Regions from separate parts of the Viridibacillus sp. FSL R5-0888 genome, predicted to be linked through region 1. Evidence: riboswitches for the same ligand, from Rfam matches in the RefSeq annotation. Region 1 holds a riboswitch; each other region holds the start of a gene.

Region 1 (5,553 bases):
CACTGTTTCGATGAATCTATCTGCAAGTTTAGCAGCTGGTATTAGCTATCCACTTGCTAGCGGAGAACTCGGCTGGAGAATTGCGTTAGGTATCTGGTTCATTTTAGCAATAATCGCTATTATTGTTTGGCTCCCACAAATTCGTAAATCTAAGTCTGAATCTAATATTGGCTCTGAAACTAATAAAGAACACATCCCACTTTGGAAATCACCTCTAACTTGGACAGTTACATTAGCAATGGGCTTCCAATCTCTTATTTTCTATACAACTGCGGCTTGGATTCCTGAAATGTTGCAATCACAAGGTATGAGTGCTAATACAGCTGGGTGGATGTTCTCCTTTATGCAGTTCTCGCAATTACCTGCAACATTTATGATTCCCATTATTGCTGGCCGTAGAAAAGATCAACGCCCACTTGTTATTGTTTTCGGCGTTCTTTATCTAGTAGGATTCGGAGGTATTTTAGCTGGATGGACCTCTTTAACAGTGTTATGGATGATTTTACTTGGACTTGCAGGTGGTGCATCATTTAGTTTAGCTATGATGTATTTTTCACTGCGCACGCGTACTGCTCATGAAGCGGCAGAATTATCTGGTACTGCTCAATCACTTGGTTATTTATTAGCTGCTATCGGTCCTGTACTATTTGGCTATGTTCACGATATTACCAATAGCTGGACAACAGCTATCATTCTATTCATCTTTACAGTTCTGCTATTAGTAACTGTTAGTATGCATGCTGCAAAAGAAGGTTATGTTACCCCTGAAAAATAGAGTTGAATCCGAGCTTATAATGGTTAGGGTTTTTATATTACTAGGCGCAAGTTATCCACATAAAAAAGCTATTAGGTAGTTTAACCACTACCTAATAGCTTTTAATTTTTATTGTCTTTATAATTGCTGGCTTACTATTTCCCCTCCACTTTATGTCACACAATTATAATATTGCTATAAATTACTTCTCAAAATGATAGCGACCGTTAAATAATCCAATTGTGCCAGGTTCTTTAGAACCTGAAAAATTAACTTGGAATGGAAATTCGCCTTGTTCTGCTAATACTTTTGCAACAATTCCATCTCCAATAGGACTAGCAAAGTATAAGTCCCCTCCAGCTAATGTAAGAACCTGTACAATAGCATTCAACTCTGGATCGACATATGCTTCTGCAACCTCTAACCCTAAATAACGAGACCATTTTTCAGCAGTTTTTTCAGCATCTATTACAGCAAAAGTAACACCTGCAAATTCTAACTTTTCTGGTTGATTTCCAATGACACCTTTTTCAATTTGTTCCTGTCTACGGGCATCGTCATTATCGTCCCATTGAATAATAAATGGTAATTGAAGAGAGTCATTTCCTTCACCAGCATAAAGTAACTGCCAGCTAATAATACTGCCATCTGGTCGTTTTCTGTTCATTGGTACTGGCCCATTTACTGATAAACCTTGCTCTTTCAAACGCTCTGCTATACCTTCAATATCCGTTGTACGAGCTGCAAATCTTACGAAACCTTCTTTGAATTTATTATTTACTACTGTTTCAATAAGGCTGTGATGTAAATGTTTTGCCCCTGCTACTAATTCTCTGTCGTATGTACCAAGGTACTCTATATAACTTAGATCAAAGTAACTAAGTGCATTGTACGTTCCGCGCCCTTCATGAACGCCACCTTCAACAGCGTAAATTCCTTGATTTTGTAATGGCTTAATTACTTCTTTTGGCTCATCCACAAAATGTACTAAGTGATCAAAAGATAATGTCATGTTCCAGTCCCCCTTATTTAAATAAATAATGTGAAACGATTTTCACAAATGATTTCTCTATAGTTAATAACGCTCTTTCATCAAAATCAAATTTTGGATGATGATGTGCAAAATGAGTGCGTTCGTCGTCATTTCGTGAACCTGCTTTAAAATAAGTACCTGGCTTTTCATTTAAAAAGTACGCGAAATCCTCCCCACCCATTGACGGTTCAAAATCAATCACAGATTCTGTACCGAATTCTGCTTCAAATAATTCTTTCACAAGCTCTGTTTCAGTTGGATGATTGTAAAGGGCTGGGTAGCCATGCAAATAATCGATTTCACATGTGGCATGTGCTGATTCCGTTACTCCTTTGACAATTGAGTAGATTTCTTCTTTTACCTTACTCCGAACATCCTCTGTCATCGTCCGGACCGTTCCTTCAATAATTGCCGAATCTGCAATGATATTAAAGGCACTTCCAGCGTGGAATACACCAACTGTCACCACCGCTGCATCAAATGGATTTAAGCGACGACTGACAATTTTTTGCAACGCTCCAACGATTTCACTACCCACTATAATCGAATCGATGGATTGCTGTGGTTTCGCACCATGCCCTCCTAGTCCTTGGATTTTAATTGTGAATTTATCAACTGCAGCCATTTTGAAACCATCCCCAACAGATACCTTTCCAACTGGCGAACCCGAGTCTAAATGCGCACCAAATACATAATCTACATCCTTTAATACATCTTCAGCAATCATGAATTTCGCACCACCAGGAGGTTTTTCTTCCGCATGTTGGAAAACAAAAATGATGTTACCGTGCAGATGCTCTCTGTAATGGCTTAGCGTTTTCGCTGTTCCAAGTAATGAGGCTGTATGTCCATCATGACCACATGCATGCATAACACCATCTTTTTGAGATTTATAAGTAACTTCTTTTAAATCTGCGATTGGTAATGCATCAAAATCTGCTCTTAAAGCGATTGTTTGACCAGCTTGATCCCCCTTCAAAACACCGATTAAACCATTTCCGCCTATCCCTTTTTTCACCTCTAAACCGAAGCCCTCAAGTTTTTCTGCTATAAATTTTGCAGTTTCATATTCTTCAAAAGATAACTCTGGATGCTCATGCAAATATCTCCTCCATCCAACAATTTCATCAAAATCTTTATCTATTTCTTCATAAATTGTAGTTAAAAGTTCTTTTTGCGTTATCGCACTCATTCAATATTCCTCCCTCAATTTATACCTTTAATTCAAATAGGTTTACTTTGAATTTGAGTTAATTTTTTTCTTAGAACTTTTCATTATATGCTCTGTAAATTTATTTCATGATAATAAAAAAGTCGATTTCTCTATTTCATTTAGAGAAATCAACTCGGTATGTAAGTCTCTCCTCATCTATCAAGTTTTTAATCAACTTGCTGGAAGTAGCACCTTACTTTAATAGCGGTTGCTGAGATATCACAGGGCCAGTCCCTCCACCTCTCTTGATAAGAAAACCTATTGAATTAGTAGTAATTAAAATCATGTTACGCCAATCCATTGAAAATTGCAATAAATTTCCTGCTATTTTCTAAATCAATACGGCGCTTTCTGATAAAAATAATTTGGTGTTTTACGTTCATTGTCATATGGTTTATGGAATATATGCGTTGTAGCCGGTGATAACGGTGGAATAAGCCATGTCCAATTCCCTGTTACGTCACGCCCTGCAGTTTGTTCATTGGATTCGAAGCGTTTAAATTGTTGTGCTGCTGTATGGTGATCTACAATACTCACTTCATCTTCTTTATACGAATATAAAACGGCCGCATTCAATTCAACTAATGCACGGTCTTTCCATAAGGAAGAATTTGAAGATGTATTTAAACCCATTTTTTCTGCGATTGTCGGTAACATATTATATCGATAATCATCTGCTAGGTTACGCGCACCAATTTCCGTTCCCATATACCAGCCATTAAACGGAGCAGCTGCATATGTAATACCACCAACTTCTAATTTCATATTCGAAATCATCGGTACCGCATACCACTTCAGACCAAGTTCCTTAAACCACTCAAATTCAGGGTGTCGGATTGGTACTTCTAATATATATTCAGCTGGAATATCGAATACTTGCGGTTCTCTTTCTCCAATTTGAATAACTAGTGGCAAAACATCGAAACGCCCACCTTTTCCTTGCCAGCCAAGTTGCTCACATTTCTTCGTAAACTCTACCGAATCTGGATCTCCAACAACGCCATTTGCTGTTTCATACCCAGCATAGCGGATTAATTGATGATTCCAAACACGTACGTTACGTTGAGAGAAAATTGTAATCGTTGGACGGATTCGACCACCATTTGTTGCAAAATCAATATGCTCTAGAAGTCCTTGAAAAATGTCGTGCTCGCTTGTCAATTCCCGCTTATCAAGCACTTGCAACGTTTGCCAAAACAAACGACCTATACATTTATTACTATTACGCCAACCTACTTGTGCACCAAATCTCAGTTCATCTATTGTATGTTCATAATATCCATTATCTTGGATATCATTCTCTACTTCAACTAAGCGTCTTACTAACTCCTCTTCAGATCGCTCCGTTTCCGAATAATACAACTTTATAAAATCAATAGCCTCATTCAACATCGCCATAGTTCCTCCTGTCACCACTCGACTTCCTATCTACCATCATAGAAGAATTGATTTCCATCAGACAAGGCATAAGACTTAAATAATGTGGTGATTTTGTGGCAACTTCCAATTTTGGCATAAACCGATTTGATTTGAATGAATTTTTAGAATAAAAAATAAAATAATATCTTCTTAAAATTCAGCTTAAAGTGTAAATAAAAAACGCCCCCGAAAGGATTTAGTTGAAAAATATATTCTAATTCCATTAGAAGTCTATTTATTAATTTTTTTTGGCATTGGTATCCCACTCTCCACAGAGAGTAAACACGATTCATTACTTATAATCAAGATTATATACTTATTACCGAATAATCATACAATCGAATAATTATTACGACCGCTTTTTTTTACTTTATATAATGCTTTATCGGCGCTTTTGATTACAGTTTCTACATCAGTTGAGTTAGAACAAGGCAATGTACAAGCGCCAATACTTACCGTCACAATGTTAGATACAGGTGAATTTTCGTGAAGAATAAACAATTTTGATATAGCCATTTCAATCAATTTGCATTGTGTGTGGACCTGTTCTTCCGTCAAATCCCTTCCAACTACGACAAATTCTTCCCCACCCCACCTTACTGGGATACAATCGTATTCTTGTACTGTATCGGCAATTGCTTGTGCGATAGAACGCAGTGTATTATCGCCACGATTGTGTCCATGATGGTCATTATAATTTTTGAAGTAATCGATATCAATTAAAATAATTGTCACATCTATAGATTGTTCAGCACGATTTCTGTATATATCTTGTATATCTCGTTGAAAGCCATGTCGATTATAGATACCCGTCAACTCATCATAATAGGCTTTTAATGACAATTGCCTATTTGCTTTTTGTAGCTGATCTGTCAATATCGCATTTCGTTTCAATTCTACAAGCCACTGTTCCTTCGTTTTATATGACTTCAAATAATCTCTGTAAACTACTCTTGAAAGTATAAAAGTTATGATAACAATAAGCGCTACAAAGTAAAGTTGTAGATAGAATAGATAGAAATCATGATGAGCTATTGGAATTCCTACTACTAAAATTGTAGTTGCAATTATGATAGGCAACAATATTTGGTTTATTGATGTATAAAATAGTACTGCACAAAGTAGCATACACAA
Region 2 (5,553 bases), 3.7 Mb from region 1:
GATATAGATTTAGTATTGATTGAAAAGAATGACTACTTAGGTGGTAAAATGCACTCAGTAGAAAAAGATGGCTTTATTTTGGAGACGGGTGCAGATTCGATTGTTGCACGTCATTCTAGTGTTATGCCATTAGTAGAAGACTTAGGGTTACAAGATGATCTTGTATATAATGGTACAGGAATTTCGTATATTTACACAAATAATACATTGCACGCGATTCCAGCAGACAGCGTTTTTGGCATTCCTACAAGTGTAGAGTCCCTTGAAAGTAGCTCATTAGTTTCAGCAGAAGGAAAAAAAGAGGCGTTAAAAGATTTAGAAATGCCTAATGAGCATTTCACAAAGAATAGCTCAATCGGTTCTTTCTTAGAGCATTTCTTAGGAAAAGAGCTTGTTGAAAAACAAATCGCTCCAGTGTTATCAGGGGTCTATTCAGGGAAGTTAGACACGCTGACAATGGCTTCAACATTACCGTATTTACTCGAGTATAAAGAGCAGTACGGAAGTATTATTAAAGGGTTTGGCGCACATAAAGAAGAATTTCAAAAAGCGGCAAATAAAAAATTCATATCCTTTAAAAATGGATTATCTTCTTTATTTACCCGTTTTGAAGAGAAGTTAGCAGACGTTACAATTCTAAAAGGCGTTTCAACAAATCATATCGAAAAAAGCGGCGACAAATATAAATTGACATTTGATAATCACGAAGCAATTGAAGCTGATTTTATCGTGTTAACAACACCACATGATGTAACTCAAAAACTATTAAAAGATCCGAATTTGGACGAGGACTTCAACGATTTTAGCAATGCCTCACTAATTACGATGTATTTAGGTTTTAATATTCCCGATAGCCAATTACCTGCAGACGGTACAGGTTTTATCGTTTCTGAAAACAGTGATGTCAAATGTAATGCTTGTACATGGACAAGTCGTAAATGGAGTCATACTTCAAAAGACGGCAAATTACTTGTGCGTTTATTTTATAAAAACTCAAACCCAGATTTTGAAGAAATGAAGCATTCAAGTAAAGAGGAATTAACTGAAATTGCTTTAGAGGATATTGCAAAAAGCTTGAATATAGAAGCAGAGCCTACTGTTGTAGAAGTGACAAAGTGGAATGATTTAATGCCAGTTTACCATCTTGGTCATGGAAAAACAGTAGAAGCTTTATCAACTAAAATGGCCACTGCATATGAAAATGTATTACTTGCAGGTTGTTCTTATTACGGTGTAGGTATTGGCCCTTGTATTAAGAACGGGAAAGAAACAGCAGAATCAATTCTAGCAAAAATACATTAAAAAACAATCAAGGTAGGTAGAAAAGAGCTAAGGGATACCAATTTCATTAGCTCTTTCTTTTTGGGGTAATTTTAATAATTTTAACGTTATGTCAAACTGCTTGAAAGTGCTAAGTGAATTGTTACTATTAAAATGAATGAGAAAAGAAGGTGGATAACATGCGGAAAAAGGGAAGTTTGATATTAGGCATTTTCTTGCTAGTAATTGGTTTAGTTTTTATTTTCTATCAGCCTATTATGGGATATTTCATTTCGAATATGTCGAAGGCAACGATTGAGCAACAAGACATAGCGTCAGCAATGAAGAATCTAGATGCGTCATTTGATTTTCAGCAAGTGGATGATTTAAATGTCAAAGATGTTGTAAAGGCACAATTCAATCAAAAAAAACTAAATGCCATTGGAGCTATTAGTGTACCTCAAGTGAATATGCGATTACCTATTTTATATGGTGTATCGAATACAAACTTAGCAATTGGTGCTGGTACGATGAAACGTGAACAAAAGATGGGAAAAGCTAATTATGCCTTAGCGGGTCATAATATGAATAATGGGAAGGCACTCTTTAGTCCTCTTACTAATGCGGAGGAAGGTATGCAAGTTTATGTAACCGACTTTAAAAAAATCTATGAATATAAAATTGATAAAATGCATATTGTACAACCGGAGCAAATTGATGTCATAAATGATTCAAATGAAAAAATGATAACGCTCGTTACATGTAATTATGATGGTTCTAAGCGACTGATTATTCAAGGTGAATTGGTTGAAATAAAAAGTTATGATAAGACATCAGCTAATAAAATTTTTGCAAATAAATAGTCATGAAGAAATGATTGTTGTTTCAACAAGTAATTGCCAAAACTCATCTTTTTTGTTTTGTAGCTAAAATATACTTATAATACAGAGTTTTGCTATAATTCTAAAAACGCTCTTGACGATATTCTTTTCTAGGGTTATGATTCTTTTAATTATTCTAACAATTAAATATATATTTCTTATCAAGAGAAGCTGAGGGACTGGCCCTTTGAAGCTTCAGCAACCAGCCATCTGGTCAGGTGCTAACTCCAGCGGATTTACAGATTGTCCGAAAAGATAAGAAGGAGCGAACATCGTAATCGTCAAGCCTTCTTATCCATAAGAAGGCTTTTTTATGTAGAAAGGAAGGGATTTTAATGGGATTACTTGAAAAATTGCAAACACAAGTGTTAACAGCTGACGGTGCGATGGGCACTTTATTATATTCTTACGGAATTGATTATTGTTATGAGGAATTAAACATTACCAAGCCTGAAGTGATTGAAAATATACACCAACAATATATAAAATCAGGCGCTGACATTATTCAGACTAATACGTATACAGCGAATGCCATTAAATTAGAACGTTATGGTTTAGAGAGCTCTGTAAAGGAGTTTAATGAATCGGCAATCGCCATTGCAAAACATGCTGCAGCACCAGGAGGCCAATTTGTCTTAGGGACAATTGGTGGTATTCGCGGTATTCGTAAAAGTGAAGCGACACTAGCTGAAATCATAGCTGCATTAGATGAGCAAGCGGGGTATCTATTAGCAGGTAATCCGGATGGTTTATTACTAGAGACGTACTATGATTTTGAGGAACTTTCATCTGTAGTGCAACATTTGAGAAAATTGACTGATGTACCAATCATCTCGCAAGTATCAATGCATGAACCAGGTATTTTACAAAATGGCTTATTATTAAATGATGCATTGCACCAATTAGAAGCTTTGGGTGCAGATATTGTTGGAGTAAATTGCCGTTTAGGCCCTCACCATACAATCCAAGCGTTTGAGGATGTAGAATTGCCATCCAAGGCATTCTTATCTGCATATCCAAATGCTAGTTTGCTAGATGTAGAAGATGGCAAAATTGTTTACGAATCAGAGGCTGATTATTTTGGCCGTGCTGGTGTTTTACTACGTGACCAAGGTGTTCGATTAATTGGAGGATGTTGTGGTACGACACCGAAGCATATAGAAGCTGTAAAAAAACGTATTGCTGACCTACCACCAATTGAAAATAAAATTGTAAAGAAGAAAAAAGTAATCGAGATTAAAGAAGCGACTCCTGATCAGCATGAGCCACTTCACGAAAAGGCGAAAAAGGAACGTACAATCATTGTAGAACTCGATACACCTCGCCACCTTGATACCACTGCCTTTATAGAGGGGGCGCAAATACTCAATGAAACAGGTGTTGATGCTGTCACTATGGCTGATAATTCATTGGCATCCCCTCGTATTAGTAACATGGCAATGGGCTCAATTTTGAAAATGCAAAATAATATTCGTTCCCTTGCTCATATTACTTGTCGTGATCGCAATCTCATCGGCTTACAATCGCATTTAATGGGTCTTGATGCATTAGGTATTAATGAGATTTTAGCAGTTACTGGAGACCCTACAAAAGTAGGTGATTTCCCAGGTGCAACTAGTGTTTATGATGTCTCAAGCCTAGAGTTACTTCAATTAATTAAACAGTTGAATGAAGGGATATCATTCTCAGGTAAACCTCTTCGTAAAAAGGCTAATTTCTCTATTGCAGCTGCATTTAATCCTAATGTACGAGTGCTTGATAGAGCCGTAAAAAGATTAGAAAAGAAAATTGAGTGTGGAGCAGATTATTTCATCACACAGCCTGTATATACGAAGGAAAAAATAATAGAGATATATGAAGCTACTAAACATTTAGAAACCCCTATTTTCATAGGAATCATGCCACTAACAGGTATCCGAAATTCAGAGTTTTTACATCATGAAGTACCAGGGATTAAGCTCTCTGATGAAGTACTTGAAAGAATGCGCGCAACGGGTAATGATAAAAATCTTGCAACTGCAGAAGGTATAGCGATTGCTAAGGAATTAATCGATACAGCCGCAGAGTTATTTAATGGTATTTATATCATTACGCCATTTACACGTTACGATATGTCAGTAGAATTGATTCATTATATTCAAGAGCTAGATCAACAGAAAGTAGGAGATCACAACTATGTTAAAACAACCAATTAAAGAACGACTCCAACAACATATTCTTATATTAGACGGTGCAATGGGGACTATGCTCCAAAATGCTAATTTAACTCCCGAGGATTTTGGTGGAGATGAATATGATGGCTGTAATGAATATTTGAATATCACACGACCTGACGTGATCGAAAATGTACACCGTGCTTATTTAGAGGCGGGTTCAGATATTATTAGTACGAATACATTTGGTGGGACTCCTGTTGTATTAAATGAATATGCATTGGGTGATCAAGCGCATGAAATTAACTTATTAGCAGTGCAAATCGCTAAAAAAGTAGCGGATGAATTGTCAACACCTGAATGGCCACGATATGTTGCTGGTGCAATGGGACCAACGACTAAAACCTTATCAGTAACTGGTGGTATTACATTTGATGAGCTATTGTATGACTTTTACGTGCAAGCTAAGGCATTAATTAACGGTGGAGCGGATTTGTTATTACTTGAAACAAGTCAAGATATGCTGAATGTTAAGGCTGGCACTTTAGGTATTAAACAAGCGTTTGAAGAGCTTGATAAAGAACTGCCTGTGATGATCTCGGGAACAATTGAACCTATGGGAACTACTCTGGCAGGGCAAAGTATTGAAGCCTTTTATATTTCAATTGAACATATTAAACCGCTATCAGTCGGGTTGAACTGTGCTACTGGACCTGAATTTATGACAGATCATTTACGCACGCTTTCAGAATTAGCAACAAGCTATGTTAGTTGTTATCCGAATGCAGGTTTACCAGATGAAGAAGGGCATTATCATGAGACTCCGGAATCATTGTCTAAAAAGCTTGAAGGTTTTGCAGATAAAGGCTGGTTGAATATTGTTGGGGGTTGTTGTGGTACCACGCCTGAGCATATTAAATCAATCCGTAAAGTAGTAGAGCATAAGCAGCCTCGTCAAATGCCTGAAACAGCGCATGGTCATGTCGTAGCAGGAATTGAACCGCTTATATATGATGATTCAATGCGCCCGTTATTTGTAGGTGAACGTACAAATGTTATTGGTTCACGAAAATTTAAGCGTTTAATTATAGAAGGTAAATTTGAAGAAGCGGCAGAAATTGCTCGTGCACAGGTGAAAAACGGTGCGCACGTTATGGATATTTGCTTAGCAAACCCTGACCGGGATGAACTTGAAGATATGAAAAACTTCATGACTGAAGTGGTAAAGAAAGTTAAAGTTCCCCTTGTAATCGATTCAA
Region 3 (5,553 bases), 1.2 Mb from region 1:
TTGATTGTTTAGGAAAGCTATGATCGTGAAAAGCCGCTTCTGCAAACGTAGATTTCTCATCATATTTTCCACCACCACGAAATGATTGAACATAACTGTAGAACGAATGATTCATAAATATCTCCCTCCTAATAGTTACATAGTAATGATTTATTTTTCGAAAAGTATAGAATATTCTTTCACAAAGAAGTAAAATGAACATTATTCAATAGAAATATGGAAAGTTGGTGACAAATTGGTTAAAAAATCAAAAAGAAGTAGTGAAATTGTTAAGAGAAGTGATAATCAAAGCACTAACAAGTCATCAGTTTCAAAAGCTTCATTTTTCAAAATGAAAAAGAAGAAAAAAAACATTGAAGTTCATGGACCTATTCAATCGAACTTTTTCAAAATGATTCGTGGCCGTATCATTATTAACTTCTTTATACTCATCATTATTCTATCAGCAATGCTTGTTGTTTCCTATTCAAATATGTCTAACCTCCAAAATGAATTAAAGGTGTTCACAGGGAAAAATCTAGTAGAGCAGATGAAAGTAAATAGTTTAGCTGCGGATATTGCGAAACTGTCAAACTCTGAACAAAGTTATATTATTACAGGAAAAGATAATTTCTTAAGACAGTATAGTCAAGATAAAGACCGAATTGAAGCAAATTTATTAGATTTACAAAAAATATTCTCTGATCGTAAAGAAGAGCTAGATCGAATTACTTCCATTGACCAATTTTATGACAATTATATTCAGTATTCGAAGCGACTGATAGATACACGCCAAAATTCAGGCCTTGAAAATGCTCAAAAACTTGTTCTCGCTGGAAATGGCAAGACAGCTATGAGTTATATAGATGTGCATATTGAAATGATTAATGACGTACTAACCAAGAAAAACAACGAGCAAATCAAATCACTTGAACAACAAACAGAAATCGCAATGATAATTTTCTTAATTTTAACAATATCATCTATTATTTTAACTATAATAACTGGTACTATCCTGTTCCGTTCAATTAAACGTAATACAGCTGCAATTAATACATCTATTCTAGATATCGCACAAGCTAATGGTGACTTGACAAAACGGGTTAAAGTCAAGACAAAAGATGAATTTGCAGAAATCGCAAATAGTACAAATGTGTTAATCACATCCATTTCGGCATTAGTAAAACGTGTGAGTACACTAGCGGAGAACGTCTCAGCCAGTGGCCAACAATTAATGGCTTCAGCAGATGAAAATTCGAATATTATTCAATCAATTGCTGATTCAACAGGCGAAATCGCTGAAGGTAGCGAACAAACAATGCTACGGATGAATAACGCAGTTCAAAAGATGAATTTATTAGAAGAGGCGGCTCGTTATTTAAGTACAGATGCAGAACATGTGAAAACAGCAACAGATCAGATGAAAGTCGCTGCTGAGCTTGGTGGAAAAACTGTCGAACAGTCATCAAATGTTATGATGTTAATAGAAGAAACTATGGCCAATACGACAGAAACCGTTGAAGCACTTGGTAAGAAATCATCCGAAATTACTTCCATTATTCGTACAATTACTGAAATCTCGGAACAAACAAACTTACTTGCCCTTAATGCAGCCATTGAAGCTGCCAGAGCTGGTGAGCATGGTAAAGGATTCGCTGTCGTTGCAAATGAGGTTCGAAAGTTAGCAGAGCAATCTCAAAAAGCAGCACGTGAAGTAACCGGGATTGTTTCGTCAATTCAATCAGAAGTACAAGCTATTGTCTCACAAAACCATGATGGTGTACAAAACGTCATACGCGGTGTTGAAGTGACAAATGAAACAAATGCTTCCTTAGATAAAATTATTAAACAAACAAACGAAACTGTAGCCATTATTAACAAAATGGTAGTTCAAATTGAGCAAACTTTAAGCTATAGCCAAGAAGTGGCTGTATCCTTTATAGAAGTAAATCAAATTGCTGAAAATACAGCTATGAGTACAGAGCGTTCAGCAGCTTCTGCAGAAGAAGGCTCTGCTTCAATGCAAGAAATTACAGCATCAGCGATTGAACTATCTCATCAGGCAGATGAGTTACGAAAAGTGGTTGGGGAATTCAAAGTATAACTTTTCCACTAAATGACTTGCAAACTCTAATGAGATTGCAAGTTTTTTTATTTCCCACTATTGATTTCGCTTTATAAAAATTTACTAAGTTCATACTATATCCCTCCTACCCTACACCTTTTCAAGACAACCTTTTATAGTAATATTAATGAATACACTTCAGTTATAGGCTCTATATAAACAAAAATGGCCAGAGATATTATCATTTCTCTCGGCCACTTACATATTTACATATTCATCATACGTTTTATTACCATGTACTTTGCATCCGTAAAGATAACATTGAGAAACATAATATGGCTCGAAGAAAATTTTAGGACGGTAGCCATTCAAAATACGACCAATCAGTGTATTATATTTTTCATTTGTATGTTGCAAGTCCATAATGGTTTCTTCAATATTCCCCTCTATGAATTCTCCATCCATCGCCCTTACTTTGCTTTCTACAATTTCATCAGTCGTTTCTGTCTTCATCTGGTCTATAATATCTGCGGTTTCTTCTACTCTACCTAATTGAATGAGTGAGTAGACATAATGTTCTACCCATTCATATGATCTAACTATTTCTCTCCATCCCATTTCAAATAACGGGATTGCTTCATCAAAATAGTTGATTTGAGCAAAAAGTTCAGCCACGTTTACTCCACCCATATAATTTTCATCATTTTCATTAACTTTTCTCAGTGTTTTAAGTACAGAATCGTGATCATCTAACTGTAAGTATGAAACCATTTCCGCATATTTCAAAAAATCGCCATCAGTTGCGGACTTTTTATAATGTTCTGCTGCCTTTTCAAAATTGTTCATATTAAAATATGCTGCTGCTAAGTTCGCATGGACTACTTCAGTATCTTTCATTTTTAATGCATATTCTAAAATCCTGATGGCTGAAATGTATTTTTCCATTCGCAAATAAATTTCACCTAGTAAAGCAAAAGGAAAATAATGCTTTGGCTGTTTTTCAATTGCTTCAGCTAAAAGGGGTAAAGTTTTATAATATTCTTCTGTGTCTCTTATATAAAAACATGCTAAGTTATGGAGCGATTGTATATCTCTCTTTTCCATTACTGCTTGCTCTAGCATCATTTGAGCTTCTTCAAATTTAAATTCTAGTAATAACTGATTAACAGCTATGTCATTTAAATTCATCTTGTCACCTTCCAATTCAACTATGCAATAATAGCATATTCATATAAAAATTGTACCACTTATAGAAATTTATAAACTTTTCAAATTAGATTTGCTTCATAATAAGGTTGATATTATCATATTCACATGGTAAAATTTCATTATTATTAACTTTCAAACAATTGAATATATTTACTTATCAAGAGAGATGGAGGGACTTGGCCCGTCGATATCTCAGCAACCACCCTAAATGCGGCAAGGTGCTAATTCCAGTAGACGTAGTCTTGTAGATAAGGAGATTGACTTCATATTTTGAAGGCCCTCTTCCTTAGAGGGCCTTTTACTTTTTTATAAAGGATGATGACATGATGACAAACAAAAACATTGCGACACAATTAGTTCAGCTGGGAAATCATACCGATTCCAAAACAGGTGCTGTGAACACACCAATCTATCTTTCTACCGCCTATACTCATGATGGGCTTGGCCAATCAACTGGTTATGACTATACACGTACAAAAAATCCAACACGTACCGTTTTAGAAGAAGGTTTTGCTAAATTAGAATCTGGAGACGCTGGCTTCGCCTGTAGTAGCGGGATGGCAGCTGTTCAATTAGTTCTATCCCTATTTAAATCGGGTGACGAAATTATTTTACCTGAGGATATCTACGGTGGTACATACCGTTTACTCGGTCAATACCAAGAACAATATGCAATCAAATCTCATTATGCAAAATTCTCTTCTGTATCAGAGGTTGAAGGTTTAATAAATGAAAATACACGTGCTATTTTCATTGAAACACCAACCAATCCATTAATGCAGGAGTTTGATATTGAACTTTATGCTAAGCTTGCAAGAAAGCATAGTTTATTATTAATTGTTGATAATACTTTCTTAACACCTTACTATCAACGCCCAATCGAGCTAGGTGCGGATATTGTTATACATAGTGCAACTAAATACATCGGTGGTCATAATGATGTTCTAGCGGGTCTTGTTGTAAGTAAGGGTAAAGAGCTTAGCGAAAAACTATTCACAAACCATAATGCTGCAGGTGCAACGCTTGCTCCAATTGACTCATGGTTACTGCTACGTGGATTAAAAACATTACACCTTCGCATGAAACAACATACTGAAAATGCTAAGCACATCGCGGCTTATTTAGAACAAGAACCTTTAGTAAAAGACGTTCTGTTTGCTGGTAAAGGTGGAATGATTTCCTTCCGTTTACAAAAAGGTGAATGGGTTGGTAAGTTTTTAGAAAACTTGAAGTTAATCGTCTTCGCTGAAAGCCTGGGTGGTGTTGAAAGCTTTATCACATATCCTACTACACAAACACATGCGGATATTCCTGAAGCAGAACGAATTGCTCGCGGTGTTGATGACTCCTTACTTCGTTTCTCAGTTGGTATTGAGGAAGCAGAAGATTTAATCGCGGATTTACAACAAGTTTTTTCTATCTTAGAAAAAGAGGTGTCATCATATGAGTTCAATTAATGAAAACATTGAAACAAGTTTAATCACTGCTTCTACTCGCGGTGATTACGAGCAAAAAACAGGTGCAGTTAATGTTCCAATATATTTATCATCTACTTTTGATCAAGAGCATTTCGATTCGTTTGGTCCATATGATTATAGTCGCTCTGGTAATCCAACTCGTGATGCATTAGAGAAAACGATTGCTGAACTTGAAGGAGGGGCACGCGGATTTGCATTCTCTTCCGGTATTGCGGCCATCGCGTCTGCATTTATGATATTAGAAGCTGGCGACCATATTGTTGTGACATCTGAAGTGTACGGTGGAACATACCGTTTTGTGACACAAGTGTTAACGAAATTTGGCGTTGAGCATACATTTGCTGACTTCTCTGATTTAACATCAGTAGAAGCGGCTATACGTCCAAATACAAAGGTGTTATATATAGAAACTCCAGCTAACCCGCTTCTAGGTATTACAGATATTGAAGGGGTTGTAGCTATTGCAAAGGCAAATGGTGCTCTAACATTTTTAGATAACACATTTATGACACCTTTATACCAACGTCCATTAGACCTTGGTGTAGATGTAGTGTTACACAGTGCCACTAAGTTTTTAGGAGGACATAGCGATATTATTGCAGGGCTTGCGGTAACAAAGGACGTAGAGCTTGGTAACCGAATCTACTTCATGCAAAACTCATTCGGTGCCATTTTAGGCGCACAAGACTCCTTCTCATTAATTCAAGGTATTAAAACGTTAAATGCACGTTTAACACAATCGACAGCATCCGCATCAAAACTTGCAAATTATTTAGAAGCTCACGAATTAGTAGAAGAAGTTCATTTCCCTGGCTTGAAATC
Region 4 (5,553 bases), 3.2 Mb from region 1:
ATGAAGTTCACGATACCAATTGACAGTTATGACATCATTATAGTAAATATCATCTTTTTCCTCTTTATAAAATTCATAGCTTCTCGTTAAGTGTTTAATATTGATTTCGTGATTGATTTTCAGATTGCCTGTCAGTTTACTTAGACCTGTTAAAGCATTTGATAACTTTGATGGTTGGTGTTTTAAATGCATCCAAGGTGATGTTATTATAATACCTGTACATTCGTATTTGAATTTTTCAACAACATGGATCCCTAATATAGCTCCTAAACCATGTCCCACAACAAATACAGGTAAGTTATATGTTAAAGCTGCTTGCATAAGTTGTTTAACAAATGTTTCGTAACTTTTAAACTCTTCACTATGCACACGTTTATGTCTACTCTCTTCACCATGTCCAGGTAAATCTCCTGAAATAACATGAATACCAGATGTTCTTAAATTTTCGATTAACCATGCATAACGACGATGATGTTCGTATGCACTATGTATAATTACAGCGACAGCTCTTGCTTGGCCATCCGTTTCCCATTTCCACATTACTATCTCACCTCATAAATTCCTACGTATATATTAACGTATTCTGACGATTTCAGTTCCATTCATAGCTTCCTTTTGTTACGATAATAATACATAATAACTTGAAATGAGGCGTTTTTCGATGATTTATCCATTTAGAGACAAAAAACCATCTATTGACCCATCCGTTTTTATCGGTGATAACGTAATTATCACTGGCGATGTTACTATTGGACCTGATTCATCTATTTTTTACAATACAGTTATTCGCGGAGATGTTTCACCTACGATTATCGGACGCAAAGTAAATATCCAAGATTTATGTTGTTTACATCAAAGTCCTGCATATCCACTTATTTTAGAAGACGATGTGACAATTGGACATCAAGTAACATTACATAGCTGTACTATAAAAAGAGGCGCTCTTGTAGGAATGGCTTCAATTATCCTAGATGGTGCTGAGATTGGCGAAGGTGCATTTATAGGTGCCGGTAGTCTCGTTTCGCAAGGTAAGAAAATTCCTCCAAACACATTAGCATTTGGACGCCCTGCAAAAGTTATTAGAGAGTTAACAGAGGAAGATAAAAAAGATATGGACCGTATTGTCAACGAGTATTACGAAAAAGGACAATATTATAAATCACTTCAAAAATAATTCAATCAAGATGCCTGAGTATCGTTTTTCAAACGAATTCTCAGGTTTTTTTAATCTCTTGCTATGAGTTTCTTCTATAATATAATAAAAAACATCCCGAACTACAATTGATTACTTAATAATCAACATGTAACTCGGGATATTTTATGTTATTGTAATTTTTCAGATTGAATTAAAGTCCAGCTTTTTCTTTTAAAACGGCAGCTTTATCTGTAGCTTCCCAAGGAACATTCAAATCTGTACGGCCGAAGTGACCATAAGCAGCTGTTTGTTTGTAGATAGGGCGACGTAAATCAAGCATTTTAATGATTCCAGCTGGGCGTAAATCAAATAATTCACGAACCCATTCAACTAAATTTGTTTCTTTTACTTTACCAGTACCGAAAGTATCGATTGCAATTGAAACCGGTTGTGCAACACCAATTGCATAAGCCAGTTGTACTTCACAACGCTCAGCAAGTTCAGCTGCTACGATATTTTTTGCAACATAACGCGCTGCATAAGCTGCAGAACGGTCAACCTTAGTCGCATCCTTACCAGAGAAAGCACCGCCACCATGACGAGCATATCCACCATAAGTATCTACAATAATTTTGCGTCCCGTTAAGCCTGCATCACCTTTTGGTCCACCTATTACAAAACGACCTGTTGGGTTGATGAAGTATTTTGTTTTCTCGTCTAGTAATTCAGTAGGTACAACTGGAGCAATTACACGTGCTTGTAAATCCTCTTTAATTTGCTCTAACGTTACTTCTGGATCATGTTGAGTTGAAATAACAATTGTATCCACACGAACTGGATGATTATTTTCATCATATTCGATTGTTACTTGTGTTTTACCATCTGGACGTAAATAAGGTAACTCGTTTGTTTTACGAACTTCAGTTAAACGTCTTGCTAATTTATGTGCCAAGCTAATAGGTAGAGGCATTAACTCAGGTGTCTCGTTACATGCATATCCAAACATTAAACCTTGGTCACCTGCACCAATTGCTTCAATATCTTCATCTGTCATTGAACCTTCGCGTGCTTCAAGTGCTTGGTCAACGCCCAATGCGATATCAGCTGATTGCTCACCGATTGCTGTTAAAACAGCTACGTTTTCGCCATCAAAGCCATATTTACCACGTGTATAACCGATTTCCATTACCGTTTCACGAACGATTTTAGGAATATCAACATAAGTTGATGTTGTAATTTCTCCTGCTACTAATACAAGACCAGTTGTAACTGTAGTTTCACACGCTACACGTGCATTCGGGTCTTTTGAAACGATTTCATCTAAAATGGCATCCGAAATTTGATCACAAATTTTATCTGGATGTCCTTCTGTTACACTCTCAGATGTAAACAGTCGACGGTTTGTCATTTGGTTTCCTCCTATTATCTGCGAGATTGCCTCGGAAATGATACGGTACTCATTACCCATGTTAGTTCTTTCCAGTAGGATTGAACGCCAAGCCGTTGCTGCCTTTAACACGAGGATTCTAGAAAGTGCCACTATATATAAATAGAACCGCATAAATTACACATACTTATAAAAAATTTAGGAATTGGTCTATTTTAAATAAAAAAACCCTTCCCCCCATTATTACTAATGAGTGGAAGGGAATAATTCATAAGCACCTTTCACTCTTATCGTTCAAGGATCAAATCCTTGCATCAGATTGAGCACCAGCGCATCACATAAAATCACAATGCAGGTTGCCGGGTTTCATAGGGCCTGACCCTCCACCAGCTCGGGATAAGAGTATCCGTTCAATTTCTCATATTAGAACATTATACCTTAGTTGTCAACACCTTTTTTATTTCTAAAAAAAAGTACAACTTTCATGAAAATTAAATGGTAATTAGTATAGATTATTTAACTAAATGTGTTATACTAATTTCCGAAATGAATTATAAATCCCCTCTAATACGAGGAATAATATAAAAAGGATGGTACGTAAAACGATGAATTCAGTAGAGATTACGAATGAACTGAAGGAATTATTGAAAGGTGATAATATTCTGGAACAACTTTCAGTACCACAATTAACAGAAAAAGCTACTTCACGCGGTGAGGCAATCCTAACTGTTGATGGTGCTGTAAGGGCAGTCACAGGAAAATATACAGGTCGTTCTCCTAAAGATAAATATATGGTTGAAGAAGATAGTTCGAAAGACAAAATTGATTGGGGTAAAGTAAACAGACCAATTTCGTCAGATATCTTCGACTCATTATACACTAAAGTAGTAAACTACTTAAAAGAAAAAGAAGAATTGTTTGTATTTAAAGGTTTTGCAGGTGCAGACCCATCATCTCGTTTAGCTATTCGTGTAGTAAATGAATACGCTTGGCATAACTTATTTGCACACCAATTATTCATTCGTCCTACTGAAGAGGAGTTAGAAACTCATGAAGCTGACTTCACAATCGTTTCTGCTCCAACTTTCAAAGCGGATCCAGCAGTAGACGGTACTGACTCAGAAACTTTCATTATCGTTTCGCTTGAAAAACGTATCATCCTAATTGGTGGAACTGAATACGCAGGAGAAATGAAAAAATCAATTTTCGGTATCATGAATTACTTATTACCACAACAAGGTATTCTTTCAATGCACTGTTCAGCAAACGTTGGTGAAGCAGGCGATGTAGCATTGTTCTTCGGATTATCTGGAACTGGTAAAACAACGTTATCTGCAGATGCAGATCGTAAACTAATCGGTGATGATGAACATGGTTGGTCTGACAACGGTGTATTCAATATCGAAGGCGGTTGCTACGCTAAAACTATCAACCTTTCTAAAGAGAAAGAACCTGAAATTTACAATGCAATTAGTTTTGGTACTGTATTAGAAAACGTAGTAGTGGATGAGGAAACACGCATACCTAACTATGATGATGTTTCGCTAACAGAAAATACTCGTGTTGCTTACCCAATCCAAAATATCGAAAATATTGTTGATCCATCTGTTGCAGGCCATCCTAAAACAATCATCTTCTTAACTGCAGATGCTTTTGGTGTATTGCCTCCAATCAGTAAGTTATCAAAAGAACAAGCAATGTATCACTTCTTAAGTGGTTTCACATCTAAACTAGCAGGTACTGAACGTGGTGTTACTTCACCTGAACCAGTATTCTCAACATGCTTCGGTTCTCCATTCCTACCACTTCCAGCAACAGTTTATGCTGAGATGTTAGGTAACAAAATCGACGAACACGAAGTAAACGTTTTCTTAGTAAACACTGGTTGGACTGGTGGCGAGTACGGTGTTGGTAACCGTATGAAACTTTCTTACACTCGTACAATGGTTCGCGCTGCAATCGATGGTAAACTAAATAACGTCTTTACTGAAAAAGATGCTATCTTCGGTTTAGAAATGCCTGTAGCAATTGAAGGTGTCCCAACTGAAGTATTAAATCCACGTAACGCTTGGGAAGATAAAGAAGCTTATGATCAAAAAGCTTCTGCACTTGCTAACATGTTCCGCGAAAACTTCAAAAAATTCGGTGTTGTTTCAGAAGATATCGTGAAAAACGGCGGTCCTATCGCTTAAATCAATCGAACAAAATCGAACAAATTAGAAAAGACCACTCTCTGAGTGGTCTTTTTATTTTACAATATATACAAATTGTTAAGACCGTTGATTTCCACTACGGTGGACGCTTTCCTCGGGCGGGCTCAAAGCTGCTTCGTCGCTACGCTCCAATCAACTTATTCAACATCATCATCATAAAATACCGCCTCTGTATGAGGATTAGAAAATTGTTGTATCACTTCTTCAGATTGTGCTCCTGTGACCTTATTAAAGCGTACCTCAAAGCCATAATCCCTAACCTCTATTCTGCCTTTCCCATTTTCATCGTAAAAGCGCATAGAGAACCATTTTAATTTCCCCTCTTTATTAGCAGCATGATTATTAAAAAATGCACGATTAGCATCTGTTAGAGGAATTCTTTGAATTTTTATTAGACCTTCATCTTTAGAGACATCCGATATTTTTTCCAACTCTTCAATGACACCATTTTCTTCTTGCCAACTTTGAATCTCTACTTCTACACACTCTTTTACAAATACATCGCAAAGAATTTGCCAAAATAGATATGTTTCCTCAAAACTTGCTCCCACTTTCAATTTTTCCGGGTCGACTGTTATTTTTACATAACCTAGCATTAGTTCACCCCTTTTGGAGTTTCATCCAATTACATGCGCTCTTAACTATTTTGTGATTGACTGCACTAGGGAAAAAATGTGTAAAGTCATTATAATACCATGTTTCAACATGCTTATTAAATGCCTTTAAGCTTTCTTCAAGCAATAATGCATGATGCATTCCAACGTTTTCATCTTTTTTACCATGAATAATTAATATTGGTGCATTTAATTGCTTTATCT

The links. A riboswitch is a leader RNA that binds a small molecule or an ion and turns the genes downstream of it on or off. The one in region 1 is predicted to bind S-adenosylmethionine.
Region 2: it holds a riboswitch for S-adenosylmethionine, as region 1 does, so the genes downstream of both, MKY02_RS02230 (bifunctional homocysteine S-methyltransferase/methylenetetrahydrofolate reductase) here and MKY02_RS20240 (M20 metallopeptidase family protein) in region 1, are expected to answer to the same signal.
Region 3: it holds a riboswitch for S-adenosylmethionine, as region 1 does, so the genes downstream of both, MKY02_RS14215 (methionine biosynthesis PLP-dependent protein) here and MKY02_RS20240 (M20 metallopeptidase family protein) in region 1, are expected to answer to the same signal.
Region 4: it holds a riboswitch for S-adenosylmethionine, as region 1 does, so the genes downstream of both, metK (methionine adenosyltransferase) here and MKY02_RS20240 (M20 metallopeptidase family protein) in region 1, are expected to answer to the same signal.

The regions. Positions count from the first base shown of each region.
Region 1 is NZ_JBBPAU010000001.1:4,096,396-4,101,948, forward strand. It holds gene MKY02_RS20230 (CynX/NimT family MFS transporter) at 1-775, shown strand, start outside; gene MKY02_RS20235 (VOC family protein) at 957-1,766, opposite strand; gene MKY02_RS20240 (M20 metallopeptidase family protein) at 1,780-2,979, opposite strand; SAM riboswitch class I at 3,150-3,255, opposite strand; gene MKY02_RS20245 (nitric oxide synthase oxygenase) at 3,337-4,398, opposite strand; gene MKY02_RS20250 (GGDEF domain-containing protein) at 4,750-5,553, opposite strand, start outside.
Region 2 is NZ_JBBPAU010000001.1:436,179-441,731, forward strand. It holds gene MKY02_RS02220 (protoporphyrinogen oxidase) at 1-1,302, shown strand, start outside; gene MKY02_RS02225 (class A sortase) at 1,461-2,123, shown strand; SAM riboswitch class I at 2,297-2,403, shown strand; gene MKY02_RS02230 (bifunctional homocysteine S-methyltransferase/methylenetetrahydrofolate reductase) at 2,477-4,336, shown strand; gene metH (methionine synthase) at 4,317-5,553, shown strand, end outside.
Region 3 is NZ_JBBPAU010000001.1:2,848,415-2,853,967, forward strand. It holds gene MKY02_RS14200 (YozE family protein) at 1-115, opposite strand, end outside; gene MKY02_RS14205 (methyl-accepting chemotaxis protein) at 236-2,083, shown strand; gene MKY02_RS14210 (tetratricopeptide repeat protein) at 2,303-3,232, opposite strand; SAM riboswitch class I at 3,405-3,508, shown strand; gene MKY02_RS14215 (methionine biosynthesis PLP-dependent protein) at 3,580-4,710, shown strand; gene MKY02_RS14220 (aminotransferase class I/II-fold pyridoxal phosphate-dependent enzyme) at 4,706-5,553, shown strand, end outside.
Region 4 is NZ_JBBPAU010000001.1:896,914-902,466, reverse strand. It holds gene MKY02_RS04520 (alpha/beta hydrolase) at 1-540, opposite strand, end outside; gene MKY02_RS04515 (gamma carbonic anhydrase) at 662-1,174, shown strand; gene metK (methionine adenosyltransferase) at 1,347-2,543, opposite strand; SAM riboswitch class I at 2,807-2,925, opposite strand; gene pckA (phosphoenolpyruvate carboxykinase (ATP)) at 3,128-4,714, shown strand; gene MKY02_RS04500 (hypothetical protein) at 4,873-5,331, opposite strand; gene MKY02_RS04495 (alpha/beta hydrolase family protein) at 5,336-5,553, opposite strand, start outside.